Linked DNA regions of Pseudorhodoplanes sinuspersici. The protein of the gene in region 2 interacts with the protein of the main gene of each other region in a pairwise test. Links are inferred from orthologs where the notes say so. Each region holds a gene or a part of one and is shown on either strand. Other genes may lie near its edges.

Region 1 (9,755 bases), 700 kb from region 2 along the record:
ATCCTGCATGAAGAGTGCTCCCTGTCCGTTGGCCGACCGCATAGCACGGCGGGGCGGTCCCGCAAAACCATCCGCCATGCAATCTCGCAAGGCGCGGCCGCACAAAACTGTGGCCCGCGCCGAAGAAAGCGCCTATTTTAAATTCATCGGCCCATTCTTCCGGGTGTTAGCGGCGCGCCAATCAAGCGGTGTCATGGCAAAATCCGACGAACCGATCACGATCAAGAAGTACGCCAACCGGCGCCTCTACAATACCGGGACCAGCACGTATGTAACGCTGGAAGACCTGGCGACAATGGTGAAAGCCGGCGAGAATTTCGTCGTCTACGACGCCAAGAGCGGTGAGGAAATCACCCGTTCCGTTCTTGCGCAGATCATCTTCGAACAGGAAAACAAGGAAGGGCAGAATCTTCTGCCGATCAATTTCCTTCGCCAACTCATCCGCTTCTACGGCGATTCGATGCAGATGATGGTGCCGCGCTATCTCGAAGTGTCGCTGGAATCCTTCACACGCGAGCAGGAAAAGATGCGCCAGCAGATGGCGCAGGCGTTCGGCGTGAACGTGCCCTCCTTCGGTCCGATGGAGGAGCAGGTCCGCCGCAACATGGAGATGTTTCAGAAGACATTCTCGATGTTCACGCCGTTTGCGCGACCGCCGGGCAAGGACGCGCCATCAAGTGGCGGCCCGGGTGAATCCGGCAAACCCGCAGCGTCCTCCTCGGAAGACATCGACGCCTTGAAACGTCAGATCGAGGAAATGCAGCGCAAGATCGACAAGATCAGCGACAAGGATTGATCATCCGGATTTATGTTGCGCGCGCCGTTATAATTTGACGGCGCGCTTTTCATGCAGCGCCATTGGCGGCCGGTCGATCGATGCGTGTCCGACATATCCGCCCTGCAGATAGTCGCAGCCCCAGGCCGCCAGCATGGCGGCGGTCTCCTTGTCCGGCACCCATTCGGCAACGCTCTTGAGTTTCAGTCCGCGCGCGAGGTCCAGCATCGTGCGCACGAATGTGCGGTCATCGGCCGATCGCTTGAGATTTTGCACGAATGCACCGTCGATCTTGATCATGTCGACGCCGAGCTTGCGCAGATTGCGGAACGAAGTGAAGCCGGCACCGAAATCGTCGATGGCGATGCGCGCGCCAAGATCCTTCACCCGCGCAACAAAGCCACGCGCATTGTCGATATCGTGAATCGCCATCGTCTCGGTGATCTCGATGATCAATCGCTCCGCAACGCTCCGGTGCAGACGAAGCAGCGCTTCCAGCCGCGCCCACCAATCGGGATCGAATGTCGAAGCGGCGGAAACATTCACGCTTGCATGCAATGACGGGTGCGCGGCCATTTCCGCGACGACAAGTTCGAGCACCCGCTGATCGAGCAGGCGAACAAGCCCCAGCCGTTCGGCAACCGGCATGATGTCAGCGGCGGAAATCATCACCCCGTCCGTACTGCGAATCCGCAACAGGCATTCATAGAAAACGCCCTTATGCGTCTGCGCATCGACCACCGGCTCATAAGCCAGCATGATACGCCGCTGATTGAGCGCGGTGACGATCTTGTCGGTGGCGAGAATATTCTCGCGCCGCATCGCTTCGCGTTCGATATTCGGTTGATAGACCAGGAACGATCCGGGCCTTTTTTCCTTCGCGAGATCGAGCGTTTCCTGCGCCCGTGCAAGGACATCGTGCACGTTGCCGCCATGACGTGGTGCGACGACACTACCGATGGTGCCGGTGACGGCGATCGGCCCGGCCGATGTCATCACCACATCGTGGCGGACGTGGCTGAGAAACCGCTCCGCCGCAACACCGATTTCGTCCGGCGTGCAGTTCCGCAGGATCAGCCCGAATTTGTTGCCTGAAAAACGGCCGAGACAGTCTTCGCCGCGCATCTTGCTGCGCAAGCGCCGCGCGACGATGCCGATCACCTCATCGGCAATGTCATAGCCATAGGCTTCGTTGACTTGCCCGAGACCGTCGATCGCAACCAGCAGGAAACCGCAATTGGTCTTGGCGCGCGCCGTTTCCTGCAGGGCCTTTTCCAATTGCTCGGTCAGATGCCAGCGATTGATTTCACCGGTCAGCGGGTCGAAACGGGAAAGATAGGCCAGTTGCTCTTCGCGCTTGTGACGATCGTTGATGACGCGGATGACACCATGCGCGCGCTCCGGCTTGCCGTCCTTGCCGGCGAACCAGCGGCCGGTATCCTCGATCCAGCGCTTGGGCGCGCGCGGGTTTGACCGGAGGGCATATTCCACCTGATAGGCGACACCCTTGCCCTGATCGCGCTTGGTCGAATGCGTCACCGCATCGAAGCGCGTTTTTGTATTGCCGGGATCGAGCAGCATCGCAAAGCCACGCCCCGTCGAAATCGGCCCGGTGTCGCGAAGGCCCAGCAGGGCCGGCGCATTGCTGCTCCAGGTCAATGTGTCGGCTTCGATCCGCCATTCATAAGCCGCTTCGCCGCTGGATCTGAGAATCGCGGCAACATCGATCTCCGATGCCGCATCGGCGACGCTCGACTTGTCGGCACCAGCTTTGGCTTCGACCGGACGGGAAGTCTTGGTCGCCTTGGTCACCCTAAGCCCCTTGCTTGTCCCCACCGGGCATAAGCCTCAGCCGGCACTCACAAAAGCTTGAGCCGGAACTATAAACAAAGGGGAAACTCCCCGCCTCGCTTTGTACCGATCGGGCACTTCCGGGCACGATGTGCGTTACCCGGCACGACAATTGCGACCTTGATGGCGAACGGGACGTTAATGTCCCGGTCTGGTACAGAAGGCAGCATTGGTGGCCGATCAAATGAAACGCGATAGCGAAACGACCGATGCGGCCACCCCGGATCGGGACAGCGCGGACACATCGCATCAGCGCGCCATCGTCGCCGTCAACCCGACGCTAACCGAACGGCATGGGCGTTCGCGGTTGGCAGACGCCATGTTCCTGGCGCACATGTTCGCGACCAAGTTTCGGGCGCCGCAAACCTGCGAGAAGCGGCGGGCCGAACCCGGCGACGCCGATGCCAGCTATCGCAAGACCACGCAGCCGGCCGTGCGGACCGGGCGTCTCGTGTCAAGGAAGGTTTAAAAGAGAACGCGCGCGCTCAATACCCCAGCGCGCAGCCATCCTTGCGGGGATCGGAGCCGCCGATCAGCACGCCGCGCTCCCAATCGATTTTGATTGCCTGACCGCCGCCATGCGGCACAGCCGCGCGCGCAGCGTCGTGGCCGCGCGCCCGCAGATCCTGCAGCACGGCTTCGCCGATTCCGTTCTCGAGCGTCACCTGTTCGCCTTCGAAGAAGATGCGCGGCGAATCGATCGCGGACTGCACATCCATCCCGTAATCGACGACGTTCGAGATGAAATGCGCGTGGCCCATCGCCTGATACGCACCACCCATGACGCCGAAGGCCATGTCGACGCGTCCATCGCGCATCGCCAGCGCCGGAATGATCGTGTGCATTGGCCGCTTGTTCGGACCGATGCAATTGGGATGACCAAGCGCGAGATTGAAGCCGGAGCCGCGATGATGAAGCAGAATGCCGGTCTTCTCCGTCGCGATGCCTGAACCGAAACCCGAGAACAGCGAGTTGATGATCGTCACCGCATTGCGGTCGCGATCGACGACGCAGGCCAGCACGGTGGAGCCTTGCGGCTTCGGCGCTTGCGGGAATGGCGAGCGCTTGGTGCGATCGATCATGCCGGCAAGCTGTGCCGCAAAACCGCTGTCGAGCAATGAGGGCACCGGCTGCGTCATGAAAGCCGGATCTGCGAGATAAGTGTTCCGCACGCCGTAAGCCAGGCGCGCTGCCTCGGTTGCGAGATGATAGCGATCGGCCCCGACGGGATCGAGATTCGACAACGCGAAGCGTTCGAGGATGTTGAGCAGGATCAGGGCGATCATGCCCTGCCCGTTCGGCGGCAGCTCCACCACATCAAGACCACGATAATTCGATGTGAGCGGCGTCGCCTCTTCGCCGCGATGCGCAGCAAAATCGTCGGCCGTCAGAACGCCGCCCATGGCCTTGAGCGTCGCAACGATGTCGTCGGCGATCTCGCCTTCATAGAAAGCGCGCGCACCGCGCTCGCCGATCGCCCATAGCGTCTTGGCCAGCGCCGGAAACTTCACGACGTCGCCGGCTTTTGGCGCTGCGCCTTGCGGCAGGAAATGCATCGCCGCGCCCGGACTGCGCGTCAGCCGTTCCTTGGTCCGCGCCCAGTCGAAGGCAACGCGCGGCGAGACCGGAACGCCTGCTTCCGCGGCGGTAATGGCCGGCAGCAAGACGCGATCGAGGCCAAAGCGGCCATGCGTCTTGAGGATCGTGTCCCAGGCTTCGACCGCACCGGGCACGGTGACGCTGTGCACCGAGGTCGGTGCGATCTCTTTCAGGCCCTGCTCGATCAGGCTTTCCGCCCGCATCGCGGCGCCGGCACGGCCTGAGCCGTTGTAACCCCAGACCGGCTGTCCGGGCTTTGCAACCAGACAGAAGCAATCACCGCCGATACCGGTCATCTGCGGTTCGAGAATGCCGGCCATCGCCACCACAGCAACGGCAGCGTCCACCGCTGTGCCGCCGGCACGCAGGATCTCGACGCCGGCAAGAGACGCCAAGGGATGCGAGGTCGCAACCATGCCACCGGTCGCATAAGCGGGCGAGCGGCCGGGAAAGTGATAATCGCGTGTCATGAATGAACCGGATGCGCGGACAACCGCCTAGATCACGATGATTTTGGATCGGGTCGATCCAAAATCATGAACGTGATCGATTCCAATAAGTTGGAGCATGATGTCGTCCGAAAACCGCTTCGCACACTTCGGCATCATGCTCTAGTGCGCGATCGGGTGGGTGCCGTCGACCGTATAATCGCGCGCGGCCGCGCGGATCGAGATCGAGAAGCCGCCGACAACGTCGATGGCGCAGATGACGAGGAAGAGAAGGAAGGTCGACGTTGCCGCCTGCTGCACCATCAGGAATTCGCCGAGCGCGACCACGAACACCACGAACGACAGCAGATGATCGACGATCGACTTCACCCCGAAGCGCGTGGCTTTGAGGATTTCGACGAACAGCAGAAGGATCGAGAGAATGATGAGCAGATCGCCGGTCGAAACGCTGAGCGTTGCGCCCGACATCATCGGCACGGTGAACACCGTGTCGCCAAATCCCAGCCCAAACAGGAAGGCGATGATGTTGTAGAGCGCGAGCGGAATGAGCAGGAGCGGAAAGCCGACGAGATACATTGGATGGCAGCTCCTGGCTCCGTCTCCTGTCCGGTGAGGCTTACGCCTCCGCGCTCTTCACCTTCAGCACCTGCCGGCCCTTGTACATGCCGGTCTTCAGGTCGAGGTGATGCGGACGGCGGAATTCGCCCGAGTCCTTGTCCTCGATATAGCTCGGCTGCTTGAGAGCGTCGGCCGAGCGGCGCATGCCACGCCGCGATGGCGAGGTTTTTCGTTTCGGAACGGCCATTGCTGGAACTCCTGAAAAAGACAATCCGGCCGAGGGCGACCCACGGAGCCGGACGGGAATTGACGGATTTGCGGCGGCTTATAGAGGAACAGGCCCGATATGGCTAGAGGCTATCGCAGTTTCTGCGACTCCGGCCGGGCGCGCCGACCTCTCCCTTTCAGGGAGGTTAAAAGCGGCCCCGCTTCAGGCAATCCGCGAGCCCCGCCGTGTTAGCCCGCCGCTGATAGATCCCGGCCAGGCGCCGGACCGCCGGCCCTGGCATCCGGGCGTCCCGCTTCCGCGGATTGGGCAGCATGGCCGCCATCAGGGCCGCCTGATGGGCCGTCAGGTCGCTGGCCGGCTTGTTGAAGGCCCTCCGGCTGCCCGCTTCGGCCCCGAATTGGCCGTTGGGGCCCCATTCGGCGATATTCAGGTAGATTTCCATGATCCGTCGCTTGCCGAGAACCAGATCCATCCAGAGGCTCAGTGGCAGCTCCAGAGCCTTGCGGACATAGGAGCGGCCGGACCAGAGGAACAGGTTCTTGGCGGTCTGCTGAGTGATAGTGGAACCGCCCCGCAGATCGTCGAAATCCTCCGCTTCGTTCAGCAAGTCCCGCAAACCCCGCCAGTCGACGCCATGATGGGGGCAGAAGCGCGCATCCTCGGACGCAATCACCGTCCGCGGCAGCACGGGCGCGATATCACCCAGCGGACGGTAAATCCGGGTGACCGGCTGCGCCGTTAAGTAACGCCACAGCATCGGGGTGGAAACCGGCCGCACGACCAGATAAAGCGGCGTCAGGACATAGGGCAGCAGGATAAAGATCAGAATCGCAAACAGGGCGATACGCACGGCACGGCGCAGCCCGCCCCGGCTGGAGCGCATCCATGGCTGCTGCGACAACATCACCAAGATTTACTCATGCAAAATCTAGTCATGAACGTCGGGTTCCCCCTGGGCACTCTCATGCAACGAGACAAGCGACAGAATGCGGTGCATTGCCGCGAGCGTGGCCATCAATGACAAAACAACACGGAAACGATTTTTCGGCCAGCCTTGAAAACGCTGCCAACGATATTGAGCGCCTGCTGGAGCAATTGCTGTCGGTAAAGCCGGTCGATGGTGAAATCGACCGCCCGCAGCGGATCATCGATTCGATGCGCTATGGCGCGCTGGCCGGCGGCAAGCGGCTGCGGCCGTTTCTGGTGATCGAAAGCGCGGCGCTGTTCGGCGTGCCGCGCTCGCAAGCCTTGATGGCCGGCGCGGCTCTTGAATGCATTCACTGCTATTCGCTGGTGCATGACGACCTGCCGGCGATGGACAATGACGATCTGCGGCGTGGCCGTCCGACGACGCACAAGAAGTTCGACGATGCGACCGCGATCCTCGCGGGCGATGCGCTGCTGACGATCGCGTTCGACATTCTCTCGCGCGAGGAAACGCATCCCGATCCGGCGATCCGCATTGCGCTGGTGCAGCAGCTTGCACGCGCATCGGGCCTCGGCGGCATGGTCGGCGGGCAATTGCTCGATCTCGCGGCGGAGGGACGTTTTGGCACATCCCCCATTCAGGACGAGCGCAGCATCGTTCACATGCAATCGATGAAGACCGGCGCATTGCTGCACTTCGCCTGCATCGCCGGCGGCATTCTCGGCAATGCATCGAAAGCCGATCGCGATGCGCTGTCGCGCTACGGACTTGCGATCGGTGTTGCCTTCCAGATTGCCGACGATCTGCTCGATGTCGAAAGTGACGCTGCGACGCTCGGCAAGGCCGCCGGCAAGGACGCGGCCGCCGGCAAAGCGACGCTGGTCGGCATCCTTGGCATTCCGACCGCCCGTGAACGCCTTGCCCGGTGCGTTGCGGACGCGGAAGCCGCTCTGGCCGGTTTTGGCGATCGGGGCGCAATCCTGCGTGAGACGGCCCGCTTCATCGCTGCGCGCAACAAATGAACATCAGTTAAGCTGCTGAAAAACATGGAACAATTCCGGATTCAGCAGGGACTGAAGCTATCCAAAACGTAACGTGACGGCGTTCCCGCCCGCAGGCTAAATCTGTGGTAGAGGGGTTACAAAAGCCATGCGCCGTTTACCGACGATTGTTGTGCTGCTCGCCGTGGCGATTGCGGCCGGTTTTTATTTGTTTGCCGGCTGGAGTGGCGCACCCGCGGAAGGCAGCTACCGCACCGCCAAGGCGGACCGCGGCGAGATCGTCGCCACCGTCAGCGCCACCGGCACGATCAATCCGACCACCACCGTCATCGTCGGCTCGCAATTGTCCGGGCAGGTCGTTGAAGTTCTGGCCGACTATAATTCTGAAGTGAAAGCCGATCAGGTCGTCGCGCGGCTCAACCAGAACCAGATCCGGGCGCGGCTCGACGCCGCCCGCGCCGACCTCGCGCAGATGCGGGCGCAGAAGCTCGTCACCGAAGGCCAGATCGAAAAGGTCCGTGCCGAAACCGAGAAAGCAAAGGCGGCGCAGGCCGACATGGAAGCGCAGGTCGTCCGCAACGAAGCGCTGCTCGCCGATGCCGAACGGAATCTGACGCGGCAGAGCGAATTGCGCACACGCGGCTTCGCTGCGGAATCGGTCCATGACACCGCCCGCGCCACCCGCGACGCACAGCAGGCCGCATTGAACTCGGCCCGCGCGCAGGTGAATTCCGCGAAAGCGGCGTTGCTGTCGCTCGCCGCCGATCTGCAGATCGCGCAGGCCAATCTCGAATCCGTCAATGCACAGATCCTGCAACGTCAGGCCGCTGCGCGGCAGATCGAGGTCGACTTGCAGAATTCCGAAATCCGCTCGCCGGTTTCCGGCGTCGTCGTGCTGCGCAATGTCGAACTCGGCCAGACTGTCGCCGCCTCGTTGCAGGCGCCGGAACTGTTCCGCATCGCCGACAACCTGCGCAAGATGGAAATCTCGGCCAATATCGACGAGACCGATGTCGGACGCATCAAGCCGGGTCAGCATGTGACCTTCACCGTGAATGCATTTCCGGGCCGCACCTTCGAAGGCGTGGTGAAGCAGGTGCGGCTCGGCTCGCAAGTCGTGCAGAATGTGGTGATCTACACGACCATTATTTCCATCGATAATCCGCAGCGCGAATTGCTGCCGGGAATGACCGCCAATCTGCGCGTCGAAACCGAGCGCCGCGAGAATGTCGTGCGTATTCCCAACGCGGCCTTGCGCTGGCGTCCGCCCGTCGCTGCGGATCAACCTCTGGTCGTCGCGAGTGAGCCGGCAGCATCGCCCGGCGGCGCGCCGCAGCGGCGCGCGCAGGGCGCAGGACCGAATGGTGGCGCCGGCGGGGCAAATGGCTCGGAATTCCTGAACACCATCAAGAGCGAACTCAAGCTTTCCCCGGATCAGGTCCGCGACGTCGATGCGGCCGTTGCCGAGATGCGTCAAACTATGATGGCGAATGCCAGCGCCGGCGGCGATGCCAATACCCGCCGTGAGCGCTTCCGCACCGCGCGTGCCGAACTCGAACAGCGCATTGCCGGCATCCTGACTGCGGAACAGAAGCCGGTCTTCGAAGAAATCGTGAAGCGCAACAGCGAAACGCGCGACGCCCGCGCAACGCAAAGCGGTCGCATCTTCATCGTCGGCAAGGACGTGCAGCCGCAGGGCGTGACGGTGCGGATCGGCGCCAGCGACGGCGTGATGACGGAAATCGTCTCCGGATTGAATGCCGGCGCCGAAGTCATCATCGGTGGCGGGTCGCGCAACGCTGCACAGCGCAGCGGCCCGCGGTTTGGCTTCTGATCGGAAGCATCATGCCGCTGATCGAAACCGAAAATCTGAAGAGGCTGTATCATCTCGGCGGCGAGACGGTCACAGCGCTCGGCGGCGTTTCGATCTGCATCGATGAAGGCGACTTCGTCGCTGTGATGGGACCATCCGGCTCCGGCAAATCGACCTTCATGAATGTCATCGGCTGCCTCGACAAGCCGACGGACGGCACCTACCGGCTCGACGGCGAACTGGTGTCGACATTGAACGGCGATGCGCTGGCGGCCGTGCGCAACCGCAAGATCGGGTTCGTGTTTCAGCAATTTCATCTGCTCGACCGGCTCGACGCACTCTCCAATGTCGAATTGCCGATGGTCTATGCCGAGACGGATCGCGCCACGCGCAAGGAGAAAGCGATCGCGGCATTGAAGCGTGTCGGTCTTGGCGAGCGCATCCATCACCGCCCGACGCAATTATCGGGCGGTCAGCAGCAGCGTGTCGCGATCGCCCGCGCACTGGTGAATTCGCCGAAGATGCTGCTCGCGGACGAGCCGACCGGCGCGC
Region 2 (9,958 bases):
GTCCACGGTCCGGAGCCGACCTTCACCGCGCTCACGAAAAAGCCAGTGGTCGCCGATGATGCCGAGATCGCAGCCAATCCGCGCGCCCGCTCGGCAAAATTGCGCGCCGCCGAGCGGACCGATGTGCCGGCCCGTGAAAGCGATATCGGCGATCTCCTGCCACGCTTGCCGTCACTCGACGATGCGATGAGAGGCGGCCGATGATCATCCGCATCATTCATTTCTGCGTCATTGTCGCGATGATTGCGGCTGCGACTTACGTCTATGACATCAAATTCGAATCCACCATGCAGGCCGAGCGTCTCGCCAGGATCCGCGGCGAAATCCGCCGCGAGCGCGATGCCATTGCCGCATTGCGTGCCGAATGGGCGAAGCTCGATTCGCCTGATCGCATTGAGGGGCTTGCACAGCGGCATTTGCCGTTGAAAGCCACGGATGCACGGCAGTTCGATCAATTCGCGAATCTGCCCGAGCGTCCAAAGCCGCCGCTTTTTGCCGATGAGCCCGATCCGATCGGGGCGCTTCTCAGCATCGAACAGGAGAAGGATATCCCGACTGGGTCGACCGGAGGGCGAAACCAACGATGACTGACAGCGCAAAGCCCAACCCGGCAAAGCCGAAACTCAGCCTCGTCAATCGGCTGCTTTACGGCAATGTTGATCGCGATGCCAAAGGCCGCGCGCGGGTTGGGCTGGCGATTCTCGCCTTTGCCTGCATCTACACAATCATTTGCGGGCGCCTCGTTTATCTTGCGTCGACGTCCGATGCCCAGGGGGGGCGCCGCGGCGGTGGCGACATCATCGCAACCGCGCGGCCGGATATTCAGGATCGTAACGGCGAAGTGTTGGCCACCGATGTGCGCATGCCGTCACTGTTCGGCGAGCCGCGCCGCATCATCGACGTCGATGAGGCTGTGGAGCTGCTGACCGCCACGGTCCCCGATCTCAACGCCAATGAATTGCGCGAGCGGCTCTCGTCCAAGCGCGGGTTTGTGTGGCTCAAGCGCGAGATCACCAAGGAGCAGCAGCGGCAGATCCATCGGCTTGGCATTCCCGGCATTGGCTTTCGCTCCGAGAACAAGCGTGTCTATCCAAACGGTCCCGCCGTGTCGCATGTCATCGGCCATGTGAATATCGACAATCAGGGCATCGCCGGCATCGAGAAATGGCTCGATGCGCGCGGCCTTGCCGACCTGCATTCGCTTGGCTTTGCCAGCGACCGGCAGCAGGAGCCTGTCCAGCTTGCCGTCGATCTTCGCGTCCAACACGCCTTGCGTTCGGAACTGATTGCGGCGCGGACGAAATACAAGGCTAAGGCTGCAGCCGGACTGATCACCGACGTCAATACCGGCGAGATCGTCTCAATGGTGTCCGTGCCGGATTACGATCCGAACGATCCGCGGGAAGCGCTGGACAAAGATCGCATCAATCGTCTGACGACCGGCGTGTTCGAAATGGGATCGACCTTCAAGGCGCTGACCGTGGCGATGGCGCTGGATTCAGGCAAGATCACGCTCGGTTCGTCATTCGATGCCCGTCATTCGCTGCGCTACGGCAAATTCAGCATCAACGACTTCCACGCGCAGCGCCGCATCCTGACGGTGCCGGAAATCTTCACTTATTCATCGAATATCGGCACCGCCCGCATGGCGCTCTCGCTCGGCGTCGAGCATCACAAGGCCTTTCTGAAAAGGATGGGGCAGCTTGACCGCTTGCGCACGGAAATTCCGGAAAGCGCCGAGCCACTGGTGCCCAAACGCTGGGGCGAACTGAACACCGTCACGATTGCATTCGGGCATGGTCTGTCGGTTGCGCCGTTGCAGGCGGTGATGGGCATTTCCGCGCTGATGAATGGCGGCAAGCTGATCCCGCCGACCTTCCTCAAGCGCACCGAAGCCGAAGCCAACGAACTCGCCAAGCAGGTGGTCCGGCCGGAAACCAGCGACCGCATGCGCTATCTGATGCGGCTCAATGCGGAAAAGGGCTCGGCCAGGAAGGCCGATGTCGAAGGCTATTATGTCGGCGGCAAGACCGGTACGGCGGAAAAAGTGGTCGGCGGCCGCTATTCCAAGACTAAACTGTTGACCAGCTTCACCGCGGTGCTGCCGGCCGACAAGCCGCGCTACCTCATCCTCATCATGCTGGATGAGCCCCAGCCGCTGCCGGAGACCCATGGCTATGCGACATCGGGCTGGAATGCGGTGCCGGTCGCCGGACTTGTGATCGGCCGGGTCGCGCCGCTGCTCGGCATCGCGCCGCGCTTCGATCTGCCTCCGGCCGATCGGCTCATCCTCGCCGCCACAGCCTCGACACGCTGATTTCGGCCGCTTTGGCCTCCTTCCGCCCATTCTGGAACGGTGGCGCGGCTGGGCGGTTTCCGCTAAAAGGCGCCCCATGCTTCCGATCGAACGCAAAGAGCTGATCCCACCTGGCGGCCACAAGAAGGTGCTGCTGCATTCCTGCTGCGCGCCGTGTTCCGGCGAGGTGATGGAGGCGATGCTGGCCTCCGGCATCGACTACACCATCTTTTTCTACAATCCGAATATCCATCCGGAGCGCGAATATCTCCTGCGCAAGGAGGAGAATGTCCGCTTCGCCGAGAAGCATGGCGTCGCCTTCGTCGATGCGGATTACGACAAGGACAACTGGTTCGCGCGCGCCAAGGGCATGGAATGGGAACCGGAGCGTGGCATCCGCTGCACCATGTGCTTCGACATGCGATTCGAACGCACGGCGCTTTACGCGCACGAACACGGCTTCCCGGTCATGACCTCCTCCCTCGGCATCTCGCGCTGGAAGAACATGTCGCAGATCAACGATTGCGGGAAGCGCGCGGCCGGCCGCTATGAAGGTCTCAGCTATTGGGACTTCAACTGGCGCAAGGGCGGCGGCGCCGCCCGCATGATCGAGATCTCAAAGCGCGAGGAATTCTATCAGCAGGAATATTGCGGCTGCGTCTATTCATTGCGCGACACCAACCAGCATCGCCGCAATCAGGGCCGCGAGCCGATCGAACTCGGCGTGAAGTTTTACGGTCAGGGCGACGATCAGGATGCCGGCTGATCGGGCTGCGATTGACTCCGCCTGAGAATTCCGCGTTTCGGTGCAAACAGAAAAGCCGCGACGAAGAACAGCGCCTGCGTCAGCACGATGCAGGCGCCGGTCGCGCCATCGATATGGAAGCTGATGAGGGTACCAAGCGCGGCTGATAGCATGGCGACCGCCGTTGCGATCACCAGCATTCGCTCGAAACTGTCGGTCAAGAGATAGGCGGTGGCGCCCGGTCCGATCAGCATCGCGATCACGAGGATGATGCCGACCGCCTTCAGCGACGCGACGATGGTCAGCGACAGCAGCACCAGTAGTCCGTAATGCAGCACGCGTACCGGCAGGCCGATCGACCGGGCGTGATTGGGATCAAAACAATAGAGCAGGAGATCGCGTCGCTTGAGCAGCACGACCAGCAGGGTGCCGCCGGCGACGATGGCGGTCTCGACCAGGTCCTGCATCGTCACGCCGAGGACATTGCCGAACAGGATGTGATTGAGATGCTGTTCAGTCTCGACCTTGGTGAAGATCACGAGGCCAAACCCGAACATGCCGGAAAACACGATGCCCATCACCGTGTCCTCCTTCACCCGGCTGTTTTCTTTCAAATAGCCCGTGAACAATGCGCAGGCGAGACCGGCGACAAAGGCGCCGACAGCGAGCGGGATGCTCAGCACATACGCAATCACGATGCCGGGCAGCACCGCATGCGAGATGGCATCGCCCATCAGCGACCAGCCCTTCAAGACGAGGTAGCAGGACAACACGGCGCAAACGGCGGCCACGAGTAGCGACACCACCAGCGCCCGTTGCATGAAAGGGTAGGCGAGGGGCATTGCGAAGAAATCGATCAGCGTGGTCATGCCGTGCCCTCTGCCGCTGCGCCCGACGTGACGGCCATGCGGCGGCGCCGTGCCGCCAGCACGCCATGCTTCGGCGCGAAATAGAAGGCGAGGAGGAAGATCAGCGTCTGCAAGGTGACGATCACGCCACCGGTCGCGCCGTCGAGGAAATAGCTGATATAGGCGCCGACGAAACTGGTGATCACGCCGAGCGCAACGCTGATGACGATGAGTCGACCGAACCGGTCGGTGAGGAGATACGCCGTGGCGCCGGGCGTCACCACCATCGCAATCACGAGACATGCGCCGACGGTCTGCAGCGCGGCGACTGTACAAGCCGAGAGCAAGGTAAAAAACAACACCTTGAGCAAACCGGTTCTGATGCCGATCGAGCGCGCATGGCTCTCGTCGAAGAAAGTCACCATCAGGTCCTTCCAGACCAGCAGCAGGATGGCGAGGGATACCGCGGCGATGATGGCGACCTGCACAACGTCCTCGTCGGAAATCGCAAGGATATTGCCGAGCACGATGGTCTGGATGCTGACCGATGTCGGCCAGATCGATGCCATCAGCAATCCGAGCGCGAACAACGCCGTGAAGACGAGGCCAATGACGGCGTCCTCACGCAGGCGCGACTTCTGCTTGACGAATTGCATGGCGAAGGAGGCGAGAATGCCAGCAAAGAAAGCCCCGACGGCAAAGGGCGCACCGAGGATATACGCGCCAGCCACACCGGGCACGATCGAATGGCCGAGGGCGTCGCCCATCAGCGACCAGCCCTTCAGCATCAGATAGGCAGAAAGGAAGGCACAGACGCCACCGACCAGCGCGCTCACCCACATCGCCTTCCACATGTAATTGTAGCTGAACGGCACCAGCAATTCGGTGAGAAGCTCGGTCATTTGGAGTCCGGCTCTTTGCGTTTCTCCGGACGGTCGCCGTAGAAGACCAGCGGCCGCTCGTCGTCGGTCAGCACCGTGACGCTGCGGGCATCGTCATCGTCATGCAGGTCGCGTCCGCCGAGCTGGAAGTTGCGCAGAACGCCGCCGAAAGCCTTTTCGAGATTCTTCTGCGTGAACACTTCGGCGGTCGGGCCCGCGGCAAGCACGGTGCGATTGATCAGGACAACCTGATCGCAAAAGTCCGGGACGCTGCCGAGATTGTGGGTCGATACCAGCATGAGATGACCGGACGCGCGCAACTCGCGCAAAAGGCCGATGATTGCGGTCTCGGTCTTCACATCGACGCCGGTGAACGGTTCGTCGAGCAGGATGATCTTGCCCTCCTGCGCCAGCGATCGCGCCAGGAACACGCGTTTCTTTTGCCCGCCGCTCAGTTCGCCGATCTGCCGGTGGCGGTAGGCGCTCATGCCGACCCGCTCCAAAGCCTCATCCACCTTGTAGCGGTCGGCGCGCGAGGGCATGCGCAGGAAATTCATGTGGCCGTAGCGGCCCATCATCACCACAGTTTCAACGAGAACCGGAAAATTCCAGTCCACGTCCTCGCTCTGCGGCACATAGGCGACGATGTTCTTCTTGACGGCGTCGTCGACGGGCATGCCGCACAGACGGACTTCGCCGGCCGAGGGCCGAACGAATCCCATAATAGCTTTGAAGATCGTCGATTTGCCGCTGCCGTTGATGCCGACCAGGGCGCAGATGCTGCCAGGATCGAGCTGGAAATTGGCATCGTGAACGGCGGTGAAGCCGTTCGGATAAGTGACGCTGAGGTTACGCACGGAAATGCTGGCGCCAAGGTTGGCAGCAAGTTGCAAGCTCTGCGCCGGTGCATTCATCTCTCGGACCCTGTCATTGCTTGAAACTCGTCATTTCCCAAAGCCTTTGGCGATGGTGTCCACCGTGACATTCAGGAGGTCGAGAAAGGTCGGCACGGGTCCGTTGGCGGCACTGAGCGAGTCCACATACAGGACACCACCGTAGCGGGCGCCAGTTTCTCGCGCCACCTGTTTTGCGGCACGATCGGAAATCGTGCTTTCGCTGAACACCACAGGGATCTTGTTCTTGCGAACAAGATCGATCACCTTGCGCACCTGTTGCGGCGTACCCTGTTCGTCCGCATTGATCGGCCAGAGATAGGCTTCGCGCATCTTGTAGTCGCGTGCCAGATAGCTGAAAGCGCCTTCGCTCGTCACCAGCCAGCGCTGGTTCTCCGGAATGGCCGACAGCCTCTTGCGCAACGGTTCGTCGAGCGCCTTGATCTTTTCCGAATAGGCGGCAGCGTTTTTGTTGTAGCTCTCGGCGTTCTTCGGATCGAATTTCACCAGCGCCTTTCGAATGTTCTCGACATAGATCAGCGCATTCGAGGGCGACATCCAGGCATGCGGATTGGGTTTGCCGGTATAAGGACCTTCGGTAATTCCCATTGGCTCGATGCCTTCGGTGACGATGACACTCGGCACCTCTTTGACATTGTCGAAAAACTTCTCGAACCAGCGTTCGAGATTGAAGCCGTTCCACAGCACGAGGTCGGCCGATTGCGCGCGTACGATGTCGAGCGGCGTCGGCTGATAGTCATGGATTTCGGCACCGGGCTTGGTGATCGATTCCACAATCGCTTTGTCGCCGGCGACATTTTGCGCGATGTCCTGGATGACCGTGAATGTCGTCACCACCCGGAATGGTTTGCTGGACGCGTTTTGCGCGCTGGCCGGTATCGCCGGCAACGTGCAGGCGGCCAACGCCGCCAGAACAAGACCTGTGGCCGCGCGTCGACCCAACCGGAAACTCATCGGCTCTCTCCTCCTTGCGTCTTCGAGCCCCGCGAGGAGGCGCCTGAGATGCAACTGCAAATTATTCGCAAGAAGATTGACAGATCGCAACCCGCACGTCAAGCTAGTTGCGAACGAGTTGCAATTAGGTGGCTCAAACCAGAGGCCCGAATCAATTGTCACGGGTTCTGGTTACATGGTGTGGAATTTGGGGGACGAGTTGATGGTCAGTTGGAGTAATTGGGGTGGGAACCGCGTGTGCGGTCGAAGCCTGTTGGCGGGCGTGATGATTCTGGCGTTCGGGGCGGTTCCGGCACTGGCAGCCGAGCCGGAGGACAACGCGTCCGACAAGAGCCGCTACTGGCTGTTCAATCCGACGCCCGAAAACCTCATGCGCGATCTCACGACGGATCGCCCCGACATGACCGAAAGCCCGTTCACTGTGGATGCGGGCCATGTGCAGTTCGAGACCAATATTTTCGGCTATACGCGTTCGCGGGCGGACCAGGACGGCACGATCTCGAAATCCTACGACTACGCCACCACGAATATCCGCATCGGCCTGACGAACTCCACGGAATTGAATGTCGTGGTCGCGCCATATGGCGTCGTCCGCACCAAGCCGCTCGATCCGGTGCTGGCGACCCGCAGCTCCGGTCTTGGCGGCGTCGATCTGCGCATGAAGATCAACCTCTGGGGTAACGACACATTCGAGAAGCCGGGCGCAACCGCGTTGGGCCTTCTGCCCTTCATTACGCTGCCGACCGACCGCAATAACGGCATCGGCCCGACAGGCGTCGAAGGTGGCTTCATATTGCCCTTCGCAATGAAGCTGTCGGAGAAATGGTCGCTCGGCCTGAATGGCGGCTTTCATATTGTCCGCAACGACGATGCGTCCGGCACGCATACCGAATGGTTGTCCTCGGCCGCGGTGTCCTATGATTGGACCGAGAATTTGAGCACTTATTACGAGGTGGCCGGACGCTTCGGCACACGCGATCCCCGTGGCGATATCGGCATTCTGGCCACCGGGGTAACTTACAAACTGAGCAGGAACGTGCAGCTCGATGGCGGTGTGAATTTCGGCGTCACGCGTGCGGCGGACAAGATCAATCCGTTCGTCGGGATTTCAGCGCGGTTTTAGTTCTTTGGCCTCATCCCGAGGAGCGGGCGAAACCCGCGTCTCGAAGGATGCTGCCGTCCTCGCCTTCGAAACGCATCGTGGAAATTTCGCTCAGCGAAACACCTGATAGCTGATCGACGGCGGGGGGCGCCGCGGCTCGGCGGATGTCACCGAAGCACTGACGGGCTCGATTTTGGCCGCAACAGCGGGGCGGGGAGGTGGTGCCTCCTCGCCGGCGAGCGTTGAACGCGTGCCGGCGAGCGAGAATAGAAACGCAAGCGTCCACATCGTCACCGAGATCAATGACGTCCACATCGCAAAGGTGAGATAGACGTCGCGCAAGACCGTCGAACTGGCCCATTGCGCATAGGCTTCCGGCGGACGGAAATCCTTATCGATATAAAGCCACATCTCGGTGCGGCGATAATCCTTGGTCAGCGCTTCGCGCGCCTTCAGGATCAGAATGAAAGCCATCATCATGGTGAGAAATCCGCCAGCCTGAAAGGCCAGCCTGGGATCGAAAGACATGCCGACCATGACGCAGAAGATGCCAAGCGAGGCGAAGCCGCAGGCGCGCAGGACAGTCTCATACGCAATGCGGCGCATATGCTCCATGATCGCCCCGGTTTTGGCCCTCAACGATTCAACTGTAGCAAACGCCGCTGGTCCGGTTCGGTCACGAACCGGTGTAGTTGTTCAGTCGCTAGGCCCAGGATGTCAGCAGGCCCAATCCGAACAGGATGGATGCGACGCCCGCCGCGCTCTTGGCGCCGGTCAAAAGCATTGTTTCCAGTTGCTGGCGGGCATGAGCCCGCCCCTCATCCCCGACCGGACGTTCTTCCGGCTGCATCACCAGCCAGGGTTCGGTTGCGACAATGCGATCCTCGGTCAGGAAAAGCGCGCGGATCAGCATGACGGCGGTGAAGAACATGGCCACTGAAGCGCCGATGACAAACGCCAGTGACAGGTCGAAGCTGTACGCGACCATCAAGATGCCGGCCGCCAAAGCCGAAAAGCTGGCATCCCGCGCCACGGTGAAGAATGCGAACCGGCGGAATGTATCCATGCGGGCCTCCTTATCGAGTGGACACCTGCTCCTTTGAAAATTTCCTCTCCGGAATTGCTCGACTTTAATTTTTGCGCTGGATGCACCCGAAACGGATGCAAATGCCATGCCGGACGCAAAGATCCGGAAAGCGCTGTCCTAACGCAGCCGTTGGAGGCTGGTTCCGAAAAGCGGCAGGAAAACGTCGGGCAAGGCCTGTGACGGAGTGGCCTGCGACGGCGTTGGCCGCGTCAGAGCATGACGCCGAAAAGTGCGAAGCGGCTTTCGGACGACATCATGCTCTAACGTATTAGAATCGATCACGTTTATGATTTGGGATCGATTCGATCCAAAATCATCGTGATCTAGTGTGGTGGTTCGCAAGTCTGCATCATTTCTGCAGCGCGTTCTTTTGCGGACTTGCGAACCAAAACCACACTAGAATTATAGGTTCCTAGTGTCCTTTTGAATCCGAAGTTCGCCAGGGAGCGCGCTGCAAAATGAGGCGAACTTCGGATTCAGGACACTAGAGGCCGATCGCGAGGAAATTGCCGATCGCCGGCAGGGTCAGGATCGCCGTGCCGGCCAGCCAGATCCACAGCGAGGTGACCGTCGAATCATTCTTCGCGCCAATGAAGCGCTCGTAGAGTGCGGCTGGTATCCCGCCCAGAATCACAGTGCCGGTCGACAGCATCAACGAGGAAAAATAGGCGATGGCCGCGGTGCTGCCAAACAGCGGTTCAGCCATCAGGTAAACCGATATCTGGAAGACAAAGAAGAATAGCGGATTGAAGATCCCGTTGATCATTCCGAAAAATGCGATGCCGATGTAGTAAAAACTGCGCTCGTTCATGCTGCACCCACACGCAGAATACCGAGCGAAAAGAAAACGACCAGCAAGAGAACGCGCAGCCAGAACAACCACACGAAACCAAACAGCCATTGCACAACCGGCGCCGTCGCTTTTGGCGTCACCAGTGCGAAGACCTTGAGGAACGGATCGGTGATCGCGCAGAATCCTCGCCAGATATAATTCGTGGAATCGTGTTCGACGAACAGGCCGAGCAGAGCGCGACCCAGCATGGTGTACATCACCACGGCCAGAATGAAATTCGGCACATGGAAATACCAAAGACTCCAGAACGAGGCCGTTTGCACGCTGACAATCTCCGG

What was found.
Region 1: the proteins of CAK95_RS13585 (region 2) and mtgA interact in binary tests that used the Escherichia coli proteins (3 or more experiments, as listed by UniProt). The link is inferred for Pseudorhodoplanes sinuspersici from one-to-one orthologs.

The regions. Positions count from the first base shown.
Region 1 is NZ_CP021112.1:2,113,838-2,123,592, reverse strand. What follows is about bases 4,506-7,252. They hold mtgA (monofunctional biosynthetic peptidoglycan transglycosylase), read right to left. Parts: upstream 6,366-7,252; coding sequence 5,646-6,365; downstream 4,506-5,645. Other genes in these bases: CAK95_RS10305 (polyprenyl synthetase family protein), read left to right, coding at 6,479-7,252; rpmF (50S ribosomal protein L32), read right to left, coding at 5,291-5,479; CAK95_RS10320 (hypothetical protein), read right to left, coding at 4,837-5,250; ggt (gamma-glutamyltransferase), read right to left, coding at 4,506-4,695. Outside these bases: CAK95_RS10345 (acetyl-CoA C-acetyltransferase), read right to left, coding at 1-9; polyhydroxyalkanoate synthesis repressor PhaR, read left to right, coding at 194-796; CAK95_RS10335 (putative bifunctional diguanylate cyclase/phosphodiesterase), read right to left, coding at 824-2,587; CAK95_RS10330 (hypothetical protein), read left to right, coding at 2,811-3,095; more of ggt, read right to left, coding at 3,112-4,505; more of CAK95_RS10305, read left to right, coding at 7,253-7,411; CAK95_RS10300 (efflux RND transporter periplasmic adaptor subunit), read left to right, coding at 7,539-9,224; CAK95_RS10295 (ABC transporter ATP-binding protein), read left to right, coding at 9,236-9,755. UniProt on the Escherichia coli protein: Peptidoglycan polymerase that catalyzes glycan chain elongation from lipid-linked precursors. May play a role in peptidoglycan assembly during cell division in collaboration with other cell division proteins.
Region 2 is NZ_CP021112.1:2,818,765-2,828,722, forward strand. Bases 1-2,950 are described here. They hold CAK95_RS13585 (peptidoglycan D,D-transpeptidase FtsI family protein), read left to right. Parts: upstream 1-583; coding sequence 584-2,317; downstream 2,318-2,950. Other genes in these bases: rsmH (16S rRNA (cytosine(1402)-N(4))-methyltransferase RsmH), read left to right, coding at 1-204; ftsL (cell division protein FtsL), read left to right, coding at 207-587; CAK95_RS13590 (epoxyqueuosine reductase QueH), read left to right, coding at 2,394-2,950. Also shown: more of CAK95_RS13590, read left to right, coding at 2,951-3,062; CAK95_RS13595 (metal ABC transporter permease), read right to left, coding at 3,047-3,910; CAK95_RS13600 (metal ABC transporter permease), read right to left, coding at 3,907-4,791; CAK95_RS13605 (manganese/iron ABC transporter ATP-binding protein), read right to left, coding at 4,788-5,684; CAK95_RS13610 (metal ABC transporter substrate-binding protein), read right to left, coding at 5,715-6,638; CAK95_RS13615 (transporter), read left to right, coding at 6,904-7,761; CAK95_RS13620 (hypothetical protein), read right to left, coding at 7,852-8,355; CAK95_RS13625 (hypothetical protein), read right to left, coding at 8,444-8,806; CAK95_RS13630 (hypothetical protein), read right to left, coding at 9,312-9,638; CAK95_RS13635 (hypothetical protein), read right to left, coding at 9,635-9,943. UniProt on the Escherichia coli protein: Essential cell division protein that catalyzes cross-linking of the peptidoglycan cell wall at the division septum. Required for localization of FtsN.